2 linked regions of the Variovorax sp. PBL-E5 genome follow. The protein of the gene in region 1 interacts with the protein of each later gene in a pairwise test. Links are inferred from orthologs where the notes say so. Each region holds a gene or a part of one and is shown on either strand. Other genes may lie near its edges.

What was found.
Region 2: the proteins of serC (region 1) and selB interact in binary tests that used the Escherichia coli proteins (3 or more experiments, as listed by UniProt). The link is inferred for Variovorax sp. PBL-E5 from one-to-one orthologs.

Annotation. Positions count from the first base shown.
Region 1 is NZ_LR594671.1:1,654,738-1,661,127, reverse strand. Bases 2,689-5,551 are described here. They hold serC (3-phosphoserine/phosphohydroxythreonine transaminase), read left to right. Parts: upstream 2,689-3,498; coding sequence 3,499-4,605; downstream 4,606-5,551. Other genes in these bases: pheA (prephenate dehydratase), read left to right, coding at 4,626-5,551; WDLP6_RS08095 (DUF2059 domain-containing protein), read left to right, coding at 2,885-3,487; gyrA (DNA gyrase subunit A), read left to right, coding at 2,689-2,888. In the rest of the region: outer membrane protein OmpA, read right to left, coding at 1-15; more of gyrA, read left to right, coding at 240-2,688; more of pheA, read left to right, coding at 5,552-5,744; WDLP6_RS08080 (prephenate dehydrogenase), read left to right, coding at 5,752-6,390. UniProt on the Escherichia coli protein: Catalyzes the reversible conversion of 3-phosphohydroxypyruvate to phosphoserine and of 3-hydroxy-2-oxo-4-phosphonooxybutanoate to phosphohydroxythreonine. Is involved in both pyridoxine and serine biosynthesis.
Region 2 is NZ_LR594671.1:5,246,788-5,259,773, forward strand. The notes cover bases 4,704-7,702. They hold selB (selenocysteine-specific translation elongation factor), read left to right. Parts: upstream 4,704-5,319; coding sequence 5,320-7,086; downstream 7,087-7,702. Other genes in these bases: selA (L-seryl-tRNA(Sec) selenium transferase), read left to right, coding at 4,704-5,323; WDLP6_RS25575 (NAD(P)/FAD-dependent oxidoreductase), read left to right, coding at 7,083-7,702. Also shown: glycogen synthase GlgA, read left to right, coding at 1-1,122; WDLP6_RS25555 (glycogen/starch/alpha-glucan phosphorylase), read left to right, coding at 1,155-3,635; more of selA, read left to right, coding at 3,899-4,703; more of WDLP6_RS25575, read left to right, coding at 7,703-7,988; WDLP6_RS25580 (Bug family tripartite tricarboxylate transporter substrate binding protein), read left to right, coding at 8,088-9,068; WDLP6_RS25585 (UGSC family (seleno)protein), read left to right, coding at 9,167-9,484; WDLP6_RS25595 (Bug family tripartite tricarboxylate transporter substrate binding protein), read left to right, coding at 10,910-11,887; WDLP6_RS25600 (SDR family NAD(P)-dependent oxidoreductase), read right to left, coding at 11,911-12,696; WDLP6_RS25605 (SDR family NAD(P)-dependent oxidoreductase), read right to left, coding at 12,704-12,986. UniProt on the Escherichia coli protein: Translation factor necessary for the incorporation of selenocysteine into proteins. It probably replaces EF-Tu for the insertion of selenocysteine directed by the UGA codon. SelB binds GTP and GDP.

The sequences.
Region 1 (6,390 bases):
ATTCAGTTTCTTCATGGTTCTCCTCTTGGGGAAAAAGCCGCAGCCGCGCTGCGAATCAAGGACGCTTTAAGTGACCACCACCCAAAACGTTGAGGCGATTGTGCCATAGGGTCTTTGGCAAACAGCCCGTGAGGCGCTCCCGAAACGTAGGACGGAGGCGGAATACCGGCCTTGTGTTGCGGCGGTGCGACACCCTCCGGAGCGTAAAATTTCGGCTCCTTGCTGTCCGCCCGCCGCTCATGACCTCGTTCGCCAAAGAAACACTACCCATCAGTCTCGAAGAGGAAATGCGCCGCAGCTATCTCGATTACGCGATGAGCGTGATCGTCGGCCGGGCGCTTCCCGACGCACGTGACGGCCTCAAGCCGGTGCACCGGCGAGTGTTGTTCGCCATGCACGAGCTGAACAACGACTGGAACCGGCCGTACAAGAAATCCGCGCGCATCGTGGGCGACGTGATCGGCAAGTACCACCCGCACGGCGACCAATCGGTGTACGACACCATCGTGCGGATGGCGCAGAACTTCTCGATGCGTCACATGCTGGTTGATGGCCAGGGCAATTTCGGCTCGGTGGACGGGGATTTGGCGGCGGCCATGCGCTATACCGAGATCCGGCTGGCAAAAATCGCGCACGAAATGCTGGCCGATATCGACAAGGAAACCGTCGATTTCGGACCGAATTACGACGGCTCCGAAAAAGAGCCTTTGGTATTACCCAGCAAGCTACCGAATCTGCTGGTCAATGGCGCCGGCGGTATCGCGGTCGGCATGGCGACCAATATTCCACCGCACAACCTGAATGAGGTGGTCGACGCCTGCCTGCATCTGTTGCGCCATCCCGACGCAGGGATCGACGACCTGATGGAGATCGTGCCGGCCCCCGACTTCCCCACGGCCGGCATCATCTACGGCATCAACGGCATCAAGGACGGCTATCGCACCGGCCGCGGCAAGGTCGTGATGCGCGCCAAGTGCCACTTCGAGGACATCGATCGTGGACAACGGCAGGCGATCATCGTCGACGAGCTGCCCTACCAGGTCAACAAGAAGACGCTGCAGGAGCGCATGGCGGAGCTGGTGCACGAGAAGAAGATCGAGGGCATCAGCCACATCCAGGACGAGTCCGACAAATCGGGCATGCGGCTGGTCATCGAGCTCAAGCGCGGCGAAGTGCCCGAAGTGGTGCTCAACAACCTCTACAAGCAGACGCAGCTGCAGGACACCTTCGGCATCAACATGGTGGCGCTGGTCGACGGCCAGCCGAAGCTGTGCAACCTCAAGGACCTGATCGAGGTCTTCCTGCAGCATCGCCGCGAAGTCGTCACGCGGCGCACGGTCTACACGCTACGCAAGGCGCGCGAGCGCGGCCATGTCCTCGAGGGCCTTGCCGTCGCGCTCGCCAACATCGACGAATTCATCGCGATCATCCGCAATGCGCCCACGCCACCGGTCGCCAAGGCCGAGTTGATGACCCGCGCATGGGACAGCAAGCTGGTGCGGGAGATGCTGACGCGCACCCGCGCCGACGGCGGCGTGATCAATGCCGATGACTACCGTCCGGATGGCCTCGAGATCGGCTACGGCATGGGTTCGGACGGGCTCTACCGCCTGTCGGACACGCAGGCCCAGGAAATCCTGCAGATGCGCCTGCAGCGCCTGACCGGCCTCGAGCAGGACAAGATCGTCGCCGAATACAAGGAAGTGATGGCGGAGATCGACGATCTGCTGGACATCCTCGCCAAGCCCGAGCGCGTATCCGTGATCATTGGCGACGAGCTCACCACGATCAAGCAGGAGTTCGGGCAAAGCAAGCTCGGTGCGCGCCGCAGCCAGGTCGAGCACAGTGCCTTCGATCTCTCGACGGAAGACCTGATCACGCCCACCGACATGGTCGTCACGCTCTCCCACAGCGGCTACATCAAGAGCCAGCCGCTGGGCGAATACCGGGCCCAGAAGCGCGGCGGACGCGGCAAGCAGGCCACCGCGACCAAGGAAGACGACTGGATTGATCAGCTCTTCATCGCGAATACGCACGACTACATCCTGTGCTTCTCCAACCGCGGCCGGCTCTACTGGCTCAAGGTGTGGGAGGTGCCTGCCGGTTCGCGCGGCTCCCGCGGGCGCCCCATCGTCAACATGTTCCCGCTGCAGGAAGGCGAGAAGATCAACGTCGTCCTCGCGCTGACTGGCGAGAAACGCACCTTTCCGGCCAACCAGTACGTGTTCATGGCGACCTCGATGGGCACCGTCAAGAAGACGACGCTCGACGAATTCAGCAATCCGCGCAAGGCCGGCATCATCGCGGTGGACCTCGACCCCGGCGACTATCTCGTCGGTGCCGCGCTGACCGACGGCGCGCACGATGTCATGCTGTTCTCCGACGGCGGCAAGGCCGTGCGTTTCGACGAGAACGACGTGAGGCCGATGGGGCGCAACGCGCGCGGCGTGCGCGGCATGACACTCGAGGACGGCCAGGGCGTGATCGCGATGCTGGTGGCGGAAGACGAGGCTCAGAGCGTCCTGACCGCCACGGAAAATGGTTACGGAAAACGTACAAGCATTACCGAGTACACGCGTCATGGACGCGGAACCAAAGGCATGATCGCGATTCAACAAAGTGAGCGCAACGGCAAAGTCGTGGCGGCAACTCTCGTGCATGCCGACGACGAAATCATGCTCATCACCGACAAGGGCGTGCTCGTACGCACCCGTGTCTCCGAAATTCGCGAACTGGGGCGTGCGACGCAGGGTGTCACGCTCATCGGACTCGACGAAGGCGCCAAGCTCAGCGGGCTGCAGCGCATCGTCGAGAACGACGCCAATGTCGAGATCGAGCCCGGTGCCGACGACACTTCCCCATCATCTTCAACGGAGAATCCTCAGTGAACAAAATCAAACTCGCGCTTCTGACGGTTGCGCTCGCCAGCAGCTCGATGGCCATGGCGCAGGACAAGGCTGCGCTGATCAAGCAGTTCCTCGATCTGCAACGCCCGGGCATCGAATCGCTTGCGCGCGGACTGGTCGAACAGTCCAGCGCGCCGATCGCGCAGGCAGGGTCGCAGTATCTGCAAACGCAGGTGCCGGCCGACAAGCGCGAAGCCGCGGCCAAGGCGGCCGACGCGGAACTCAAGAAGTACTTCGACGAATCCTTCCCGATCGTGCGTGACAAGGCCGTGCAACTCGCGCCCACCACCATCGGCCCGATCCTGGAACAGGGCTTCACCGAAGACGAGTTGCGCCAGTTGGTGGCGTGGATCAGCTCGCCGCTGGCCAAGAAGTACCAGGAGCTCAACCCGAAGATGCAGACCGCGCTCACCGAAAAGCTGGTGGCCGAGACGCGCGCGAGCATCGAACCCAAGATGACGACGCTCGACGCCAACGTTGCCAGAGCGCTGGGCGCCCCCACCAACGGCGGCGGGGCAGCATCCTCCTCGGGCGGACAGGCACCGGCGAAAGCAGCGCCCAAGGCGCCTGCCAAGAAGTGATGCAGCCCGCGGTGGCGCGCCCGTACAACTTCTCTGCCGGCCCTGCCGCGATGCCGGAGGCGGTGTTGCAAATCGCCGCGTCCGAAATGCTGGACTGGCACGGCAGCGGCATGAGCGTCATGGAGATGAGCCACCGCGGCAAGGAGTTCGGCGCGATCTGCACGCAGGCCGAGGCCGCGTTCCGTACGCTCCTGTCGATACCGGAACATTTCCACATCCTCTTCATGCAGGGAGGCGGGCTCGCAGAAAATGCGATCGTGCCGATGAACCTGTCGCGCGGCACCATCGCCGACTTCGTGATCACGGGCAGTTGGAGCGCCAAATCGCAGAAGGAGGCGCAGCGCTACTGCAAAGCGAACGTGGCGGCAACGAATGCCGATGCGCAGCACACGCGGCTGCCCGATCCGGCGACCTGGCAGCTCACGCAGGGTGCCTCGTACGTGCACGTGTGCAGCAACGAGACGATCCATGGCGTCGAGTTCCAGGAACTGCCCGATCTCGCGGCACTCGGCAGCGATGCGCCGCTCGCCATCGACTTTTCCTCGCACGTCGCGTCCCGGCCTGTCGACTGGCGCCGCGTCGGCCTTGCTTTCGGTGGCGCTCAGAAGAATCTGGGGCCGGCCGGCCTCACGATCGTGGTCGTGCGCGACGATCTGCTCGGCCGCGCGCTCGAGATCTGTCCCAGCGCCTTCAACTACAAGACCGTTGCCGACAACCAGTCGATGTTCAACACGCCGCCGACCTGGGGCATCTATGTCGCCGGCCTGACCTTCCAGTGGCTGCTGCAGCAAACCGAAGACGGACGCCAGGGCGTCGAAGCGATGGAAAACCGCAACATCGCCAAGGCGCGGCTCCTGTACGACTTCATCGACGCTTCGGATTTCTACGAGAACAGGGTCGCCGTCGATTGCCGTTCGCGCATGAACGTCCCTTTCTTTCTGCGGGACGAGCGCCGCAACGAGGCGTTTCTGGCCGGCGCCCGCAATGCGGGCCTGCTTCAATTGAAGGGGCACAAGTCCGTCGGCGGCATGCGCGCCAGCATTTACAACGCGATGCCGATGGCTGGCGTGCAAGCACTCGTGCACTACATGCGAGAATTCGAACGGTCGCACGCATAGAGCGCATGCGCACCTGACCGATGACCGCACCCGCCCCACAGCCCCCTGTTCCCGACACCTCCTCCAGCCTTGGCGATCTGCGCGTGCAGATCGACTCGCTCGACCAGCAACTGCTCGATCTCCTGAACCGGCGCGCGCATGTCGCCGAAGAGGTCGGCGAGATCAAGAAGCGCGAGGGCACGCCCTACTTCCGCCCCGATCGCGTGGCGCAGGTGATCGAGAAGATGCAGCAGAGCAATGCCGGCCCGCTGAAGGCGTTGCACGTAGCGGCCATCTGGCGCGAGATCATGTCCGCCTGCCTGGCGCTCGAGTCGCCGCAGCGGGTCGCCGTGCTGGGCCCCGAAGGCACCTTCTGCGAGCAGGCGGCCATCGAGTACTTCGGCGGTGCGGCCGACCTGATCCATTGCGCCAGTTTCGACGAAGTCTTCCACGCCACGGCCGCCGGAAGCGCGCAGTACGGCGTCGTCGGCATCGAGAATTCGACCGAGGGCGTCGTCACGCGATCGCTGGATCTGCTGCTGCACTCACCGACCCACGTGGTCGGCGAAGTCAGCCTGCTGGTGCGTCATCACCTGCTGCGCACCAGCAACAGCCTCGAAGACATCGAGGCCGTGCTCGCGCATCCGCAGGCGCTCGCGCAGTGCCAGACCTGGCTTTCCAAGCACCTTCCCCGGGCCGAGCGCCGCGCGGTGTCCAGCAATGCCGAAGGCGCACGGCTGGCAGCCGGCAATCCGGCATGGGCGGCTCTCGCGAGCGAGCGCGCCGCGACGCGCTTCGGCCTGCATATCGTTGCGCACGCCATCCAGGACGACTCGTACAACCGCACACGCTTCGCGATCATCTGCCTGCCGCAGACGCTGGCGATGCCGCCGGCTTCCGGCAGGGACTGCACCAGCCTGATCGTCTCGGTGCCGAATCGCCCCGGAGCGGTGCACGACCTGCTGGTCCCGCTCAAGGTCAACAATGTCTCCATGACGCGCTTCGAGTCGCGGCCGGCGCGCACCGGGCAGTGGGAGTACTACTTCTACATCGACCTCGACGGCCACCCGTCGCAGCCCAACGTCGCCGCCGCACTCGCCGAATTGCGCAAACTCTGTGCGTTCTACAAAGTCATCGGCGCCTACCCCGTCACGGCCTGAGGCGCGCATGTTCGAACAGCTGGGTCTGATCGGCTGCGGCCTGATGGGCGGCTCCTTTGCACTGGCGCTCAAGCGCGCGCGGCGGGTCAAGCGCGTGGTCGGCTACAGCAAGTCCCCTTCGACCACCGAACGCGCCCGGCAGCTCGGCGTGATCGACGTGGCAGCTCCTTCCGCGCTGCTCGCCATCTCGGGCGCCGACATCGTGCTGATCGCGGTCCCGGTAGGTGCCTCCGAGCTGACCTTCAAGGCGATCCGCCACGGCATCACGGAACAGATGCTCGTCATGGACGTAGGGTCGACCAAGGGCGATGTGATCGAGGCCGCGCGCCGCGGCCTGCAGGACCAGCTCGGCAACTTCGTCCCGGCGCATCCGATCGCAGGCAAGGAGGTTTCAGGCGTCGAGCACGCCGATGCCGACCTGTTCGTCGGCCGGCATGTCGTCCTCACGCCGATCAAGGCGACGCTGCGTTCGAACGTGCAGCGTGCCACGCAGGCCTGGTCGGCTGTCGGCGGCAAGGTGCTGACGATGACGCACGAAGCCCACGACAGCGCGCTCGCCGCCGTGAGCCATCTGCCCCATCTGCTGGCCTTCGCCTTCACCAATGCCATTGCCGCCCACCCTGAGGGCGAGCGCTTCCTGGAGCTG
Region 2 (12,986 bases), 3.6 Mb from region 1 along the record:
CGGCGCTTCGCCCTGCTGGGCTGGGCCGGCGCGCAGCTCGCGCAGGGGCTCGATGCCGGCTGGCAGCCCGAGGTCGTGCACGCGCACGACTGGCATGCCGCCCTGGCGCCGGCCTACCTGGCCTTCGCGCCGCCGAACGGCCGTCCGCGCGTGGGCAGCGTGTTCACCGTGCACAACCTGGCCTACCAGGGCCTGTTCGCGGCCTGGCATTTCGCCGAGCTCGGCCTGCCGCCCGCGGCCTTCGGCGTCAACGGCCTCGAGTTCTACGGCCAGCTCTCGTTCATGAAGGGCGGCCTGTGCTTCGCCGACCGCATCACCACCGTGAGCCCGACGTATGCGCGCGAGATCCAGACGCCCGAGCAGGGCTTCGGCCTCGACGGCCTGCTGCACAGCCGCGCCAGCGTGCTCAGCGGCATCCTCAACGCGGTCGACGATGCGGTCTGGAATCCGGCCACCGACACGCTGATCCCGCACCGCTTCGATGTGCGGCGCCCGGCCGGCAAGGCGCGCTGCAAGGCCGCGCTGCAGGAAGAGCTGGGCCTCGCTGCCGAGCCCGATGCGCCGCTCTTCATCGTGGTCAGCCGGCTGACCGAGCAGAAGGGCCTGCACCTCGTGCTCGGCGCCCTCGACGTGCTGCTCGCGCAGGGCGGGCAGCTCGCGCTGCTGGGCAGCGGCGATGCGCCGCTCGAAGCCGCGTTCCGCGAGCGCGCGGCCCGCACGCCGCGATCGGTCAGCGCCACGCTGGGCTACAGCGAGCCGCTCGCGCACCGCCTGTTCGGCGCCGGCGACGTGACCCTGGTGCCATCGTTGTTCGAACCGTGCGGTCTGACACAGATGTATGGACTGAAGTACGGTAGTCTTCCGCTGGTGCACCGCGTCGGCGGCCTGGCCGACACGGTGGTCGATTGCACGCTCGAAGACATGGCCGATGGCACGGCCACCGGCTTCGTGTTCGACCCCTTCGACATCGAAGGCTGCACGCGCGCCATGCGCCGGGCTTTCGCGCTGCATGCGCGGCCCGCCGACTGGCGCCGCGTGCGCGCCCATGCCATGCGCCGTCCGGCCGACTGGGCCGCCGCGGCGGCGCGCTACATCACCGTCTACGAGGAGTCTCTCTCTTGAGCGCACAAACCATTCAGCTGGCCGAGTCCCCGATGACCCTCAAGGACTTCGCCTACGATCATCCCGATCGCGATGTCGCCGCCTTCAAGCGCGCCGTCGCCAACAAGCTCATCTACGCGGTCGGCAAGGACCCGGTCGCGGCCAGCCAGGACGACTGGCTGCATGCGACCGCCGCCGCCGTGCGCGACCAACTGGTCGAGCGCTGGATGACCACCACGCGCGCCAACTACGCGCAGGACCTCAAGCGCGTCTATTACATGTCGATGGAATTCCTCATCGGCCGTACCTTCACCAACGCGCTGCTTGCGGTCGACCTCTACGACACGGTGCGCGAGGCGCTGGCCGACTTCGGCGTCGACATGGAGGCGATCACCGAGCGCGAGCCCGATGCCGCGCTCGGCAACGGCGGCCTCGGCCGGCTGGCCGCGTGCTTCCTCGATTCGATGGCCACGCTCGGCGTGCCGGGCTTCGGCTACGGCATCCGCTACGAGTACGGCATGTTCCGGCAGAAGATCGTCGACGGCCAGCAGGTCGAGACGCCCGACTACTGGCTCACGCGCGGCAACCCGTGGGAGTTCGCGCGGCCGGAGGTCAACTACCGGGTGCGCTTCGGCGGCCACGTGCAGCGGCGCGAAGGCACGTCCGCGCGCGACGGCGCGGCCGACTGGGTCGACACCTACGACGTGCTGGCCGTCGCCTACGACACCATCATCCCCGGCTACGGCACGCAGGCCACCAACACGCTGCGCCTGTGGTCCGCGCGCGCCACCGAGGAGATCGACCTGTCGGCCTTCAACCGCGGCAACTACATGGCGGCGGTGGAAAGCAAGAACCATTCGGAGAACGTCTCGCGCGTGCTCTACCCCGACGACTCGACGCCCTCGGGCCGAGAGCTGCGGCTGCACCAGGAGTACTTCTTCGTCAGCGCCAGCGTGCAGGATCTGCTGCGCCGCCACCTGCGCAACCACACGAGCTTCGACGACCTGCCCGACAAGGTCAGCATCCACCTCAACGACACGCACCCGGTGCTGGCCGTGCCCGAGCTGATGCGCCTCCTGATCGACGAGCACGGGCTCAATTGGGACACCGCCTGGTCGCACACGCAGAAGGTCTTCAGCTACACCAACCACACGCTGATGCACGAGGCGCTCGAGACCTGGCCGGTCGAGATGCTGGGCCGCATCCTGCCGCGCCACCTGCAGATCATCTACGACATGAACGCGCGCTTCCTCGCGACGGTGACGCAGAAGCTCGGCAACGACGTCGAGCTGCTGCGCCGGCTCTCGCTGGTCGACGAGTCGGGCGAGCGGCGCGTGCGCATGGCCTACGTGGCGGTGCTGGCGAGCCATTCGATCAACGGCGTGTCGGGCCTGCATTCGGAGCTGATGAAGCAATCGATCTTCGCGGACTTCGCCAAGCTCTTCCCCGAGCGCTTCAACAACAAGACCAACGGCGTGACGCCGCGGCGCTGGCTGGCGCAGGCCAATCCGCCGCTGGCGGCGCTGCTCGATCGCCGCATCGGCCGCGGCTGGCGGCGCGACCTGACGCAGCTGTCGGCGCTGCGGCCGATGGCCGAGCAGCCGGCCTTCGCGCGCGCCTTTCGCCATGCCAAGCGCGAGAACAAGCTGCGCCTGGCCAACTGGGTCGAGCAGCATCTGCACATCGACCTCGACACCGACGCCATGTTCGACGTCCAGGTCAAGCGCATCCACGAATACAAGCGCCAGCTGCTCAACGTGCTGCACGTGGTCACGCGCTACCAGCACATCGTCGCCGCGCACGAGGCCGGCCGGGTGGCCGACGTGGTGCCGCGCGTGGTCGTGTTCGCGGGCAAGGCGGCCTCGGCCTACGTGGTGGCCAAGCAGGTGATCCGGCTCATCAACGACGTCGCGGCGACCATCAACAACGACGGCCGCGTCGGCAAGCTGCTCAAGGTCGTGTTCCTACCCAACTACAGCGTGAGCCTGGCCGAGATCATCATGCCGGCGGCCGACCTGTCGGAGCAGATCTCGACCGCCGGCACCGAGGCCTCGGGCACCGGCAACATGAAGTTCGCGCTCAACGGCGCGCTCACCATCGGCACGCTCGACGGCGCCAACGTCGAGATGAAGGACAACGTCGGCGACGACAACATCTTCATCTTCGGCAACACCACGCCGCAGGTGGCGGCGATCCGCGCCAGCGGCTATCAGCCGCGCGACATCTACGCCGCCAACCCCGACCTGCAGCGCGCGCTCGACGCGATCCGCGACGGCGCCTTCTCGCCCGCCGAGCCGGCGCGCTACCACGGCATCTACGATGCGCTGGTCGATTGGGGCGACCACTACCTGCTGCTGGCCGACTACGCGAGCTACATCGAGACGCAGGCCAGGGTCGATGCGCTCTACCGCGATGCCGATGCCTGGACGCGCAAGGCCATCCTCAACGTGGCCGGCATGGGCGCCTTCTCGTCGGACCGCACCATCGCCGAGTACGCGCACGAGATCTGGCACACCAAGCCGGTGGTGCTGTAGCCGCGCCGCCCGAAGGGCCGCCGGCGGGCGGGCGGCCCGCGCCTTCGGTTCGAAAAACCAAAGGGTGTTTTTGGTATTCGCGCATTGGCGACGGCCCGCGCAGTCCCTAGGATGGTCCGCATCCTGGAAGGGACACACTCCCGGTGGAGTGGCCGGACTTCAAACCCGGAGTGGGTCGCTGGCGATCCTGTGTGGGTTCGACTCCCACTCTCTTCCGCCGAGTCACTTGCCATGAACGCGCGCGCCACCGCCACCCTTCCATCATGCTGACTTCGACCAGCCCGGCGCGCCGCGCCATTCCCGCGGTCGATGCGCTGCTGAAGGCGCCGGCCTTCGAGGCGCTGGCGCGGGACTTCGGCCGGCCATCGGTCCTGGCCTGCCTGCGCCAGCTGCTGGCCGAACAGCGCCGCCGGCTGGCGGCCGAGCGCGCGGCCACGGCGCCCGACGAAGAATCGCTGGCGGCCGAATGCGGCGAGCGGCTCGCGGCTGCCGCGCGGCCTTCGCTGCGGCCGGTGTTCAACCTGACCGGCACCGTGCTGCACACCAACCTCGGGCGCGCGCTCTACCCGGCCGAAGCGGTGGCCGCAGCGACGCAGGCGATGCTGCGGCCCGTCAACCTCGAGTACGACGTCGACGGCGCCGGCCGCGGCGAGCGCGACAGCCACGTCGAGGAGCGCCTGCTGCGCCTGACCGGCGCCGAGGCGGCCGTGGTCGTCAACAACAATGCCGCCGCGGTCTACCTCATGCTCAACACCGTGGCGGCCGGCCGCGAAGTGGTGGTGTCGCGCGGCGAGCTGGTCGAGATCGGCGGCGCATTCCGCGTGCCCGAGATCATGGCCAGCGCCGGCTGCGTGCTGCGCGAAGTGGGCACGACGAACCGCACCCATCCGCGCGATTTCGAATCGGCCCTCGGCGAGCACACCGCGGCGCTGATGAAGGTGCACGCGAGCAACTACGAGATCCGCGGCTTCACGGCCGAGGTCGATGCGGCGGCCATGGCACGCATCGCCCACGCAGGCGGCCTGCCGATGATCGAGGACCTCGGCTGCGGCATGCTGGTGGCCCTCGAGGACTTCGGCCTGCCGCACGAGCCGACGCCGCGCGAGGCGCTCGCGGCCGGCGTCGACCTCCTCAGCTTCAGCGGCGACAAGCTGCTCGGCGGTCCGCAATGCGGCGTCATCGTCGGCCGCAAGGAGCTGGTCGCGCGCATCCGCCGCAATCCGATGAAACGCGCGCTGCGGCTGGACAAGGTCCGCCTCGCGGCACTGGAAGCCGTGCTCGCGCTCTACGACGATCCGCAGCGCCTGCGCGCGCGGCTGCCGACGATGCGCCTGCTCACGCGCGGCCATGACGAGATCGCCGCGCAGGCGACGCGCCTTTGCGCTCTCGTGCAGGACGCCGTGGGCTCGGACGCCGAGGCGGAGGTCGCCGACTGCGCGAGCCAGATCGGCAGCGGCGCACTGCCGGTCGACACCTTGCCGAGCGCGGGCCTGCGTCTGACGCCGGTGCATCCGCGCGGCGCCGGCGTGGAAGCGCTGGCAACGGCATTCCGCCAACTCCCCGTGCCAGTGATCGGCCGCATCCGCAACAACGCGCTGTGGCTGGACCTGCGCTGCCTGGACGCGGCGCAGGAAGCGGAGTTCACCGGCCAGCTCGTGCACCTGCAGCGCCTGCGGGACGAAGCGTGATCGTCGCCACCGCGGGCCACATCGACCACGGCAAGACGACGCTGGTGAAGGCGCTCACCGGCGTCGACACCGACCGGCTGCCGCAGGAGAAAGCGCGCGGCATCTCGATCGACATCGGCTTCGCCTACTGGCGCACGCCCGGCGGCGCGCTGCTCGGCTTCGTCGACGTGCCGGGCCACGAGCGCTTCGTGCGCAACATGCTGGCCGGCGTCTGCGGCGTCGACTACGCGATGGTGGTGGTCGCCGCCGACGACGGCGTGATGCCGCAGACGCGCGAGCACCTGCACATCGTCGACCTGCTCGGTATCGGCCGCGGCATCGCGGTGATCACCAAGGCGGACCGCGTCGATGGCGCGCGGCTTCAGGCCGTCGAGCGCGAGGTGCGCGCGCTGCTGGCGGGCACCTCGCTCGAGGGCGCGCCGCTGCGGTCGGTCTCGGCCATCGGCGGCCAAGGCATCGCCGCGCTGCGTGACGAATTGGCCAGTGCGGCATCGGGTTGCCGGCGCAGCGCGGTCCAGGGACGGCGCCTGCGCTACGCGATCGATCGCGCGTTTACCGTCGCCGGTGCCGGCACGGTGGTCACCGGCACGGTCTTCGACGGCATGGTGCGCGCCGGCGACCGGCTGCTGCTGTCGCCGGGCGGGCGCGAGGTGCGCGTGCGCGGCATCCAGAAGGACGGCGCGGCGGCAGAGCGCGCCGAGGCCGGCGAACGCTGCGCGCTCAACCTCGCGCGCGTCGAGCTGTCGCAGGTGCAGCGCGGCGACTGGGTGCTGCATCCCGAACTGCACGCGCCGACGACGCGGCTGGACGTCGAGCTGCAGGTGCTGGCCGCCGAGGCGCATGCGCTGCGCCACTGGACGCCGGTGCATCTGCATCTGGGCACGCGCGACGTGACCGCGCGCGTCTCGCTGCGGCGCGGCGAATCGGTGGAGCCCGGCGGTCGCGCCTTCGCCCGCCTCGTCGTCGATCAACCGATCTCCGCGCTGCATGGCGACCGCTTCATCGTGCGCGACCAGTCCGCGCAGCGCACGGTCGGCGGCGGCCGGGTGCTCGATGCGTTCCCGGTGCCGCGCCGCCTGCCTGCCGAGGCACGCCGGCGGCAACTGCGGGCGCTGGCTCTGCCCTCGGCGCTCGAAACCTTGCAGGCGCTGGTGGCCGGCGCGCCGGCCGGGGTGAACGCGGCGGCCTTTGCGCGCAATGTCAATCTCGATCCGGAGGCCTTCGCGCGGCTGTTGAAGCAGGCCGGACTCGCGAGCATCGGCACGGGCACGCAGGCGCTGGTGCTCACGCCGGCAGCCGCCGACGCAAGGCTGGCGCGCAAGCCGCAGGAGATGCCGGCCGACAACCCCGAGCACCTGCGCCTGTGGCAACTCGCGCAACCCGCACTGAAGCAGGCCGCGCGCACGGGCCTGAGCGTGGTGCAGCTGGCGCAGGCACTGGGGGTTCGCGACTCCGTGCTGCGCGACATGCTGCATCGCAAGGCACAGGCCGGCGACGCGGTGCGCGTCAACGACGAGCGCTTCTACCTGCGCGCGACGACGGACGAATTCATCGAGGTCGCGCGCGGCGTCGCGCAGGCCATGCCCGAGGGCCGCTTCACCGCGGGCCAGTTTCGCGACAGCGCCGGCATCGGCCGTGCGCTCGCGGTGCAGGTGCTCGAGGCGCTCGACCGCCTCGGCATCACCCGGCGCGTGGGCGACGTGCGCATGCTGCGCGCGGACCCGTCCTCTGCATCATCCGTCCAAGGAGAAAGATCCCCATGAGCGACACCTCATCGCACGACGTCGTCGTGATCGGCGCCGGCGCGGCCGGCTTGAATGCCGCGCTCGCGACCCTGCGCGCCGGGCTCGGCACCGCATGGCTCGAAGCGCAGATGTTCGGCGGCCTCGTGCTCAACGTGAACGAACTGGACGGCGCCATCCGGGGCAGCGGCGCCGAACTCTCGTCCACCTGGGCGGGCGACGTCATCGAGCTCGGCGGCGAGAACCTCGAGGCGGTCGCGAGCGGCATCGAGCGCGACGGCGATGCGCTGGTGGTCGTCAGCGATGCGGGGCGCCATCGCGCGCGCGCCGTCATCGTCGCTTCCGGCGCAGCGCTGAAGAAGCTCGGCGTGCCGGGCGAAGCGGAACTCGAGCACAAGGGCGTGTCCCATTGCGCCGACTGCGACGGGCCCTTGTTCCAGGGTCAGGCGGTCACGGTGGCCGGCGGCGGCGATTCGGCGCTGCAGTCGGCGATGGTGCTGTCCGGCTTCTGCAGCACGGTGCACCTGGTGCATCGGGGCGGCGCCTTCCGCGCGCAGCCGCATTGGATCGAGGCCGTCGGCACAGCGGCCAACATCGAGGTCCACTGGCACAGCGAAGTCACCGAAGTGCTCGGCACCGATGGCGTCGAAGGCGTGCGCGTGAACGGCGAGGCGATTCCGTGCAGCGGCTTCTTCGCCTTCGTGGGGTTGCAGCCGGCGAGCGGCTTCCTGCCCGCAGCCATCGCGCGCGATGGGCGAGGCGCGGTCGTCACCGCGCAGAACCTGGAGACGGCGATGCCGGGCGTGTTCGCCGCCGGTGCCGTGCGCGCGGGCTGCGGGGGTTCGCTGGCCGAGGCCGTGGCCGACGGTGAAGCCGCGGCGCGCGCGGTCGTCGCGCAACTGGCGGCGCGCACGAAGGCCTGATCGGCCGCGCGCGGGCCGGCGTCATTCGGATATTGCGAAAAGACCCTTTGCGCCCCGGTCTGGTGCGCGCCGAGGCTGCTCTCTACACTGGGCCGCACCATGCACCGCAAACTCTTTCTTGCCGCGCTCGCAACGGCTGCGTTCGCCCTCTGCGGCGGCGCGGCCGCGCAAGGTTTTCCCAGTGCCCGGCCCGTCACGCTGGTATCGCCCTTCCCCGCGGGCAGCGGCAGCGACCTCGCCGCACGCGCCGTGGCGCCCGGCCTGTCGGACGCGCTGGGCCAGTCGGTGGTGGTGGAGAACAGGGCGGGCGCGGGCGGCTCGATCGGCGCGCAGTACGTCGCCAAGTCGAAGCCGGACGGCTACACGCTGTTCCTCGCCAGCCTGAGCTTCTCGGTGCTGCCGAGCCTGATGGAACTCGGCTTCGATCCGGCCAGGGACTTCGAAGCGGTGACGCTGATGGGCGAGCAGAGCATGGCCTTCGTCGTGCCGCCCTCGCTGCCCGCGAACTCGATGGCGGAACTCGTGGCGCTGGCGAAAGCCAGGCCGGGCAAGCTCAACTACGCGTCGGCCGGCATCGGCAGCATCGGCCACCTGACGGGCGAGCTGCTCAAGAACGAACGCGCGCTCGACATCGTGCATGTGCCGTTCAAGGGCACGCCCGAAGCGATGACGGCGATCATGACCGACGACGTGCAGATGGGCCTGATCGCGATGCCGACCGTCGAACCGCAGATCAAGGCCGGCAAGGTCAAGGCGCTCGGCGTGACGGGCCGCAAGCGCTACCCCGGCCTGCCCGACGTGCCGACCCTGGCCGAGGCGGGCTTCCCGAGCATGAGCGACTCGGTCTGGTATGCGGTGTTGGCGCCCGCGGGCACGCCGCCGGAAGTGATCGCACGGCTCAACGCCGCGTTCCGCCAGGCGCTGACCCAGCCCGACACCGTGCAGCGGCTGGATCGCTCGGCCAAGACCGAGGCCGCCTTCAGCACACCGCAGGAAGCGACCGCTTACGTGCGCACTCAACTGGTCAAGTGGAACGGCGTGGCATCGAAGGCGGGCCTGAAGCCGGAACACGCGAAGTAGAAGGAAAAAGCGAATGCTGTTTTCCACCGCGCGCATTGGCACCCCGAGGGGCCGTGCCTAACATCGACCGCAGCAGCCCACCGAAAGGATCGCACCCCATGGAAACGATGTCCGTCATCAGCCCGATCGGCGCCGAAGCCGTCGAGCAGAAGAACCTCGCCAAGCGCCTGGACACCCTCAACGGCAAGGTGGTCGCCGAAGTCTGGAACGAGGACTTCAAGGGCGACATCATGTTCCCGATCTATCGCGAGCTGCTCAAGGAGCGCTTCCCCGACGTGAAGATCGTTCCCTACACCGAGATCCCGTATGCGTCGCTGAAGGGCACTCCGTCCTACCAGCGCGAGGTGCTCAACCAGATCACGGCCGCGCTGAAGGCCAGGGGGGCCGACGCCGTCATCACCGGCAACGGGGGCTGAGGCACCTGCACACCGGCCGCGGTGCGGCCGGCAGCAGAAGCAGAGAAGATCCTGGGCATCCCGTCGGCCGTGGTGTCGATGCCGGGGTTCAACATGGTGGGCCAGCTCGCCGCGAAGGCGGCCGGCGTGCCGGACGTGCCGGTGGTCGAGTACCCGGGCGCGGTCGGGGTCGACCATGCGGAGATCCGCGACAAGATCAGGAACGTGCTGTTCGAGCGCATCGTCAACGCGCTCACCAGGCCGATCAAGCCGCGCACGCCGGGCAAGGCGAGCGAGTGGGATTCGAAGCGGGTGGTGTTCGAGGGCAGCTTCGAACAGATCAATGCGCACTTCCACGAGATGGAGTGGAGCGACGGCCTGCCGATCGTGCCGCCGACGCTCGAGCGCGTGCGGGAATTCCTGCGCTACACCGACCGTTCGCCTGAAGAGGTGATCGCGGTGCTGCCGCAGATGAACCTGCGCGCCACCGTCTGGAACATCGCGGCCAACGGCGTGATGGCGGGATGCAAGCCGCAGACCATGCCCGTGCTCATCGCGCTGGTGGAAGCCCTGCAGGAGGACCAGTACAACCTCGACAACATCGGCACCACCTGGGGCGTCATGCCCTATGTCTTCCTCAACGGGCCGATCGTCAAGGAGCTGGGCTTCAACGATGCGGCGGGCCTGATCTCGCGCGGCGCGAATCCCTCGCTCGGGCGCGCGCTGGGGCTCATCATCCGCAACATCGGCGGCTACCGCCCGGCGAAGAACCAGATGGGGACCTTCGGCTACCCGATCAACTTCGCCTTCGCCGAGAACGAGGATCTCAACCCGTGGGAGCCGTACCACGTCGAGAAGGGCTTCGACCGCCACGCGAGCACGGTCTCCGTGAGCACGACGATGAACTGGGGCTTCCAGCCCTCGCCCTACACGCGCGACGACCAGGGCGGCGCGGAGTGCGCGCTGATGCAGATGTGCCGCGACGCGCTGCGCAAGCCGGCGCTCGCGCTGTTCTCCGAACGCGGCCCGACCGGCTTCGTGAACGACATCGTGTTCGTCCTCGCGCCGCCGGTGGCCAAGGTGCTGGCCGAAGCCGGCTACTCGAAGGACGACATCCGCCGCTACATCTGCGAGCACACCACCGTGCCGCGCCGCTACATGGACTTCGAGCTGAAGTACACGATGGCGGAAGTCCACACCATCGAGGAGAAGATCCAGCTCGGGACCTTCCCGCCGGAATTCGCCGTGGGGCCGGACGACCCGATCAAGGTCATGCCCGGACCCGAGTACATCGAGATCCTGGTGGCCGGCGACCCCGGCCGCAACCGGATCAAGACGCTCGACTCCGGCTACACGCGCGTCACCACGAAGGAGATCAAGTTGCCCGCCAACTGGGCCAGCCTGCCGAAGAACTGAGGTCGAAGAACCCGAAGCCGGAGACAAGACATGAACCCCTCTCGCCGCAAGATGGCGCTGGCGGCGGTGGCCGGCGCGCTGCTGCTGCCCGCGCTGGCCACCGCCGAGGCCGCCTGGCCCGACAAACCGGTGCGCGTCATCGTGCCGTGGGCGCCGGGCGGCATCACCGACATCCTCGCGCGGCTGGTCGCCGCCAGGATGTCGGCGCAGCTCGGGCAGCAGTTCGTGATCGACAACCGCGGCGGCGCCGCCGGCAACATCGGCGCCGAGATGGTGGCCAAGGCGCCGGCGGACGGCTACACGCTGCTGCTCACGAACCCGGGCGCCTTCACGACCAACCAGTACCTCTACAAGGACATGCCGTACAGGCCGGAAGACTTCGCGCCGATCATCGTGCTCGCGACTTTTCCGAACGCGCTGATCGTGAACAAGGACCTGCCGGTGAAGTCGGCCGAGGAGCTGATCGCCTATGCGAAGAAGCATCCCGCGAGCCTCAACGGCGGCTCCTCTGGCACCGGGAGTTCGGGCCATCTGTCGCTGGAGATGTTCAAGGCCATGACCGGCGCGCCGATCCAGAACGTGTTCTACAAGGGCGCCGCGCCGACCAAGGTCGACCTGTCCGCGGGCCGCATCCAGGTCGTGCTGGACAACGTGCCCGGCTACCTGAGCGAGCTGCAGTCGGGCAGCGTGCGGATGCTGGCCGTCGGCACCCGAACGCGCTTGCCCACCTACCCGGACGTGCCCACGCTGGACGAAGCCGGCGTCAAGGGCTACGAGTCGTCGGTGTGGTACGCCATCGCGGCGCCGAAGGCCACGCCGCAGGCGATCATCCGCAAGGTCCATGCCGCGGCGCAGGCCGCGCTCGACACGCCCGACGTGCAGGAGAAGCTGCGCCAGTTGCAAGGCATCGTCGTCGGCGGATCGCCCGCCGATGCGGCGAAGTTCTTTGCCGTGGAATCGAAGCGCTGGAAGGCCGTCATCGATCGGGCGGGCATCAAGGCCGAGTGAAGGCCGAGTGAGCGCGCGGCGCGCTAGCCGCGGCGAAAGAACCCGGCCGCCGCGCCGCTGTCCAGCAGCAGGTTGTGGCCCGTGATCGAGCGCGCCGAGGTGGACGCGAGGAACACGGCCGCATCGGCGAAATCCTCCGGCGTCGGCAGCCAGCCGAGCGGCATCGATGCCGCGACCTCGCGCACCGCCTGATCAACGTCCCTGGCGCCGACCGCTTCCAGCTGCGTGCGCAGGAAGGGCGTGTCGCTCGACGCCGGCGCAATGGCGTTCACGCGCACGCCCTGCGGCGAATACTCGAGCGCCAGCGCCTTCGTCAGCCCGACGATCGCATGCTTGGATGCGGTGTACACGCTGCGCTGCGCCCGCGCGGTGACGCTCTGCAGCGAGCTGGTGAAGATCAGGCTGGCGCGCGGGCTGCGCACGAGGCTGCGCAGCGCGGCCTGCGCGCAGTAGATCGTGCCGAGCACGTTCACCTCGACGATGCGCCGGATGCGTTCGGGGTCGGCCTCGGTGAGCGGTCCCGCGTAGCCCAGGCCCGCGTGCGCGAGGAACACATCGATCGGCGCGCCGAAGAAGGATTCGGCCTGCGCCACCAGCGCCGCGCAGGCCGCGGGGTCGGCGATGTCGCACACCCGCGCCGTCGCGCGCTCGCCGCTCGCATCGATGGCCTGGGCACAGGCGCGCGCGGCCTCGCCGTCGATGTCCGCCACGACCACGCGCGCGCCCTCGGCGACGAAGCGCTTCGCGGCCGCGGCGCCCAGCCCGCGCGCCGCGCCGGTCACGACGGCGTGATAGCCCTGCAGCTGCATGGCGCGCTCAGGCGGTCTTGCCGCCGTCGACCAGCAGCGAGGCGCCACTGACGAAAGAGGCCTCGTGCGACAGCAGGAACAGCGCCGCGTTCGCCACCTCCTCCGGCCGCGCGGCGCGGCCCAGCGGGTTGCCGGCGCTGCGCACGCGCATGAGCTCGTCGATGTCCTTGCCCTTGGTCTCCTCCTCGTCGGGACGCGACACCAGCACGCGCAACATCGGCGTGTCGGTGGTGCCGGGGCAGACCACGTTGAAGCGGATGTTGTCCGGCCCGTAGCGCTTGGCGAGCGAA